Regions from separate parts of the Iodobacter ciconiae genome, predicted to be linked through region 1. Evidence: riboswitches for the same ligand, from Rfam matches in the RefSeq annotation. Region 1 holds a riboswitch; the other holds the start of a gene.

What was found. Region 1 has a riboswitch for thiamine pyrophosphate ahead of thiM (hydroxyethylthiazole kinase). Riboswitches for the same ligand answer to the same signal wherever they lie in the genome.
Region 2: it holds a riboswitch for thiamine pyrophosphate, as region 1 does, so the genes downstream of both, thiC (phosphomethylpyrimidine synthase ThiC) here and thiM (hydroxyethylthiazole kinase) in region 1, are expected to answer to the same signal.

The regions. Positions count from the first base shown of each region.
Region 1 covers NZ_CP034433.1:1,687,322-1,690,563, forward strand. The annotation lists gene thiD (bifunctional hydroxymethylpyrimidine kinase/phosphomethylpyrimidine kinase) at 1-210, opposite strand, end outside; gene thiE (thiamine phosphate synthase) at 203-892, opposite strand; gene thiM (hydroxyethylthiazole kinase) at 889-1,710, opposite strand; TPP riboswitch at 1,741-1,836, opposite strand; gene EJO50_RS07450 (response regulator) at 1,916-3,242, opposite strand, start outside.
Region 2 covers NZ_CP034433.1:3,648,759-3,652,000, reverse strand. The annotation lists gene EJO50_RS16070 (protein-L-isoaspartate O-methyltransferase family protein) at 248-940, opposite strand; TPP riboswitch at 1,141-1,242, shown strand; gene thiC (phosphomethylpyrimidine synthase ThiC) at 1,276-3,201, shown strand.

The DNA of each region.
Region 1 (3,242 bases):
GCGAATATCAGCCAGTACCGCGTTAAGTTGGGCCAATACAAAATCGGGTGGCACGGGGTGAACGGCCTGCACGCCTTGGGTATTTTGTGCAGTAAGCGCGGTAATCACGCTCATGCCGTAAGCTCCTAGCGCTGAAAAAGTTTTTAAATCAGCCTGAATCCCGGCTCCACCACCAGAATCCGAGCCTGCAATAGTCAGCGCATTAATCATCAACATCTCCTCCAAACACCATACGGCCTGCGCCCGCCGGGTAGTTACAACCGATCGCACCTTCCAAGCGCAAAGCCTGCGCCGCTTGCTGTGGATTATTCTGCCCGCAGATGGCCGACACCACCGCCACACCATCAGCGCCTGCCGAAAGTAAAGCCGCCACATGCCCCAAGCCAATTCCGCCTATGGCCACCGCAGGCAACGACTTGGCCTGCATTAGGCTGGTAAATTCTTCCAAACCAATCACGGGCGAGGCGTCCAGCTTAGTACCGGTTGCAAACACCGGCCCCACGCCGATGTAATCGACAACACCCAGCGGTGCAGCTGCCATTTGCTCGGCGTTTGATATAGATAAACCCAATATTTTATGCGGACCAATCAACTGGCGCGCCATACCCGGTGCGATATCCTGCTGGCCCACATGAACCCCTGCCGCATCGACCAGAAGCGCCACATCAATATGGTCATTAATAATCAGCGGGATATGATGAGGATCAAGCGCGGCCTTTAGCGCCATCGCGACAGCAACCCACTGGCGTTTTTTCCACCTGGGCGCTCTCAACTGCACAATGGTTACGCCCCCTGCCACCGCAGCCAGTGCGGTATCTACCATGCCCTGCCCGCCATCGCAAAGATCGGGGTCCAGCACCAGGTAAAGAGACAAATCCAAAGCCGGCTTCATTCTTCAACCGCCCTCAGCATGGCGGGCTGCATGATATAGAGCGCATCTAAAAAAGCAGGTAAGAATGTGCCGGGCCCATCACAGGCGGATTCGGCCCGCTCTCCGGCAATAGCCATCACCGCACAGGCCGCCGCAACGGCAGCCAATCGATCACCTGCACCGGCCACAAACGCCGCCGTTACCGCAGATAAAGCGCACCCCGTACCCACAACGCGGGTCATCAGAGTATGGCCCCAGGGAATTGCCCAGGTGACTTCGCCATCACTGACGTAATCTACCTCGCCCGTCACCGCGACAATCGCACCGGTTTGCCGGGCAAGGCGCTGCGCTGCGGCCACAGCCATGCCCGAATGTGCTGTGCTGTCTACCCCCTTGCCACCCGCATCCTCCCCTGCAAGGCACATAATTTCCGATGCATTTCCGCGAATCACCGCTGGTTTCTGTTTCAGTAAGTCGTGCAGTGCTGCGGTGCGATAAGCCAGTACGCCCGCAGCAACAGGGTCAAGCACCCAGGGCGTACCTGCCGCATTGGCCGCTGTAACCGCTTTTTGCATAGCCATCAAGCGCGCCGGATACAGCGTCCCCACATTAATCAGCAGAGCATCGGCGATAGTGGCAAATTCGGCCACTTCTTCATCAGCTACAATCATGGCTGGCGAAACCCCGAGTGCCAGTAACACATTGGCAGTGACCGACTGCACTACTTCATTCGTCAGGCAATGCACCAGGGGGGCTGAGGCACGCAGGCGTTCTAATTCTTCGCCCACGCGCTGCAAAGGAAACTGGGGAATAAGCAAAATAGTATGTAAATCAGACAAAGTGAGCTCCTTGGCAGGCAGAGGGCCTGCGCCAAAGAGCGCCGACTTCCCTACGCTGGCATGATCCAGATCAGGTCACGGGTATTTCTCAGCCGCTGGCAATCAGCGGCACCCCGAGTCAGGCAGACATTTTGCGGATAATTACCGGGACAGACAAGCGTAACAGATCAAATCTTGTGCATAAAAACTGCAAAAAACACAGTTTTCATCCTGCCGCATGCAAAGCCAGCTGCGCCTTTACTCGGCTAAGTAACAAGGGCAAGCAAAGAGGCTTTGCCATATAGTCGACCGCGCCTAATTCCATCCCGCGAATTTCATCATCAGCATCCGATCGCGCTGACATAAAAACCACCGGAATATGCGCTGTTCGCTCATCAGACTTTAATCGGCGGCAAACTTCATAACCATCCATATCAGGCATCAGAATATCCAGCAAAATCAGCCGGGGTAAAGGATCTTGCGCCAGCATTTCCAGAGCTTCAGCACCATGATGAGCCAGCCGGATACTAAATTCCTTATTTAGCATCCGCTCTATCAGCAGTAAATTCATAGGCGTATCATCCACCGCCAAAATGCTGACCTCGGGCCAGGCAATCATAGCCTCAGGCTCGCTGGCACCGGATGCGTGGCCCATCCCATCCAGAGCCACCACTAAATCAACCAGAAACCCAAGTAAATTGGTTGAAAAAGCTTCCAGCATCGGCTTTAGCATTGCGTCACCGGGGTGATGGCGAACCAGGCTTTCAAGCTCGGTGGCCAGCTCTGCCAGATCGGCAGCACCCACACTTCCGGCCACCGATTTGCTGCTATGCAACAAACGCTCTGCCGTTAAATAATCTTTTTCCTCCAGCGCCACATTGATTTCTGCAATAACGGCAGATTGTCCGTGAATAAATTTTCTAAGCATTTCTAGGTAAAGCGTTTCTTTTCCCAGCACCCGCCGTAATCCGGCCATGACATCCAGGCCCGGAATAGCCAGTGCTTCCAGCTTATTTTTCAAAATCTGGTCACATCCCCTGCCCGGCATCTCCGGCACACAACCCTGAATATCAGCAGGACGGGGCGCAATCCAGCGCAGCAGTGCCATCCATAAATCATGCGGTTCAATAGGCTTGGCCACATGCCCGTTCATTCCCGCAGCAGCGCAGCGTTCCTGATCAGCCTGCATGGCATTGGCCGTCATCGCAACAATAGGTAGGGACGCCAAACCCGGGCATTGCCGGATTTTCTGTGTTGCCGTGATCCCATCCATCACAGGCATCTGCATATCCATAAACACCATATCGTAATGAACCTGCTGAACTTTGCTTAAAGCCTGCTGGCCGTTTTCTGCCAGATCCACAACAAACCCTGCGCCTTGCAATAAATCGACTCCAACCTGCTGATTTAAATCATTGTCCTCCACCAGTAAAATGCGGGCCCCGCAAATCGCTGATAAATCTACCTCAAGGCATTCACCATTCAGTAAAGGCGCATGTACTTCACCGGCATCCAGCACTCGCATTGTGGTATCAAATAATTGCGATGCATTC
Region 2 (3,242 bases), 1.9 Mb from region 1:
AATCTGTAACACACAAAGATTCGGCGGTAAGCTTGAAATCAGGGCAAGTATTTAAATCAATACTTTTTGCTGATTATTTTGGAGCTGCTGATTTACTGGATTAAATCGTCATCCCTGTACACGGCAGGCACAGGGTACCCACCGGACAGAAATGACAAAACCAAATTAATCAGCACCTTTTACCTAGCCGGGCTTTCCCCGAGAGCGGGCCGAAAATACACTATGCCTGCAGACTTCAAAGATATTTTTAAAATGTAAAAGCCGTTTTTTCAGCCACATTTTTTAGGCGTGGTAAATTGTATTCAAATAATTTGCGAAACCCAAAGCTGCCTTTATCCACACAGCTCACCAGCGTTGCCGACATAATGGGCAGCTCGCCCACCACCGCAATCAAACGGCCACCCACAGCAAGCTGATCTTTCAGTAGCGCAGGCACTTCAACCAGAGAGCCGGTCACAATAATCGCATTAAAAGGGCCTTGCACCTGGGCTGCGGCAAGCGCATCGCCCTGCGTTACTGTTGCGTTTTTAATCCCGGCAGCAGCCAGATTTGCGCGGGCAGTATCTGCCTGCGCAGCATCGATTTCCACCCCATAAACGTGCGCCACCAGACCAGCAGCCAGTGCCATCAGGTAACCTGTGCCCGCCCCCACCACTAGCAATTTATCGCTTGGCTGCGGATCAATATCCTGCAGCAGCTTGGCTTCCATCTTAGGGGCCAGCATCTGCGTGCCATTACCCAGCGGCAGCTCGATATCCACAAAAGCCAGCTCTTTTTTATCTGCAGGCACAAAGTCTTCGCGCTTTACCGCCAATACACGGTTAAGCACCTTTTGATCCAGCACATCCCAGGGGCGGATTTGCTGCTCAACCAATAAATAACGCGCGTTTTCCCAATCCATTTTAATTACCCCAAAGCGAGCCAGGATCAAACCCAGCATTTGAAAATTTCGGCAATTATCCCACAGACCAAGCCCAGTGTGGTTATAGCGTAAAAAGCCGCAAGGGTTTAATGAGGAGCAGGGACTCGGGAGTGGAGAGTGGCCCCGCTCCCCCCCCACAACAAACCTTGATACAAATCGGGCCTATTTGATCTTAAATTTGCTGTTTCCGCCATTTTTCGATACCGTCTAGGCTGATTTTTTATCGCTAGGGGTTCTGCGTCAATATCAGGCGCGGATGAGATATACCCTCTGAACCTGATTCGGTTAATACCGGCGTAGGGAAGCGAGCTAGATACTTCGTTTAGCTCACCCGCGCCTTTGTGGAGTAGAGCATGAACGCAAAAGCCCAGTTTTTAGCATCCACCGCCGTCGTTGACGACGCAGCCATCCAGCCACTCCCCAATTCGCGCAAAATTTATGTTCAGGGCTCACGCGCCGACATCCGTGTACCAATGCGTGAAATCAGCCAGGCCGACACGCAGCTACAAATGAGTATTAGCGGTGCTACCGAAAAAAACCCGCCTATTTTTGTTTATGACTGCTCCGGTCCTTATTCCGATCCGGATGCAAAAATTGATGTACGCAAAGGCTTGCAAGCCATTCGCAGCACATGGATCAGCGAGCGGGACGACACCGAGCTGCTCAGCCAGCTCACCAGCGATTATGGCCGTATGCGGGAAAGCGACAGCAAGCTGGATGAATTACGCTTTGAGCTAAAACGTCAGCCACGCAAAGCCAAAGCAGGCTGCAACGTCAGCCAGATGCACTACGCCCGTAAAGGCATCATCACGCCAGAAATGGAATACGTGGCGATTCGTGAAAACATGAACCGTGCGGCTTACCTGCAAAGCTTGCGTGACAGCAGCCCAACCGGCGAGAAAATGCTGACCATGATGAATCGCCAGCATAAAGGCCAAAACTATGGCGCGGTGATGCCGGACGAAATTACCCCAGAATTTGTCCGCAGCGAAATCGCCTGTGGCCGCGCCATTATTCCGAACAACATCAACCACCCGGAATCCGAGCCAATGATTATTGGGCGTAATTTCCTGGTCAAGATCAACGGCAATATTGGTAACTCCGCCGTCAGCTCCAGCATCAGCGAAGAAGTAGAAAAAATGACATGGGGAATTCGCTGGGGTGCAGACACCATCATGGATCTGTCCACCGGCAAGAATATCCACGAGACCCGCGAGTGGATTTTACGCAACAGCCCGGTACCAATTGGCACCGTACCTATCTATCAGGCACTGGAAAAAGTAAACGGTAAGGCTGAAGATCTGACCTGGGAAATTTTCAAAGACACACTGATCGAGCAAGCCGAGCAAGGCGTGGATTACTTCACCATCCATGCCGGCGTATTGCTGCGCTATGTGCCGATGACGGCAGGCCGTATGACCGGCATTGTGAGCCGTGGCGGCTCGATTATGGCTAAGTGGTGTCTGGCGCATCATCAGGAAAACTTCCTTTACACCCACTTTGCCGACATCTGTGAAATCATGAAAGCCTACGATGTGGCCTTCAGCCTGGGTGATGGCCTGCGCCCAGGCTCGATCTGGGATGCCAATGATGAAGCACAGCTGGGCGAGCTGAAAACACTGGGGGAACTCACGCAAATCGCCTGGCAGCACGATGTGCAGGTAATGATCGAAGGCCCGGGCCATGTACCGATGCAATTGATCAAAGAAAATATGGATAAGGAACTGGAATGGTGCCATGAAGCGCCGTTCTATACGCTTGGGCCACTAACCACCGATATCGCCCCCGGCTACGATCACATCACCTCGGCCATTGGCGCGGCGCAAATTGGCTGGTACGGCACCGCCATGCTTTGCTATGTCACCCCGAAAGAGCACTTAGGCCTGCCCAATAAAGACGATGTAAAAGAGGGCATCATCACTTATAAGCTGGCGGCCCACGCAGCAGACTTGGCCAAGGGCCACCCCGGCGCGCAGATTCGCGACAATGCACTATCCAAAGCGCGCTTTGAATTTCGCTGGGAAGACCAGTTTAATCTGGGCCTGGACCCGGATCGCGCCCGCTCTTTCCACGACGAAACCATGCCTAAAGACAGCGGCAAAGTGGCGCATTTCTGCTCGATGTGCGGCCCGCACTTCTGCTCGATGAAAATTACTCAGGATGTACGCGAATTTGCAGCCAAACAAGGCATTGCAGAAGCTGACGCCAATCAGATCGGCATGCAAACCAAATCAGTTGAATTTATCAAAAAAGGAGCCGAGGTTTATCACAAGGCTTAATAAATAGGACCTGGGTAGCCGGGTGCATCGCAGGGTGTACC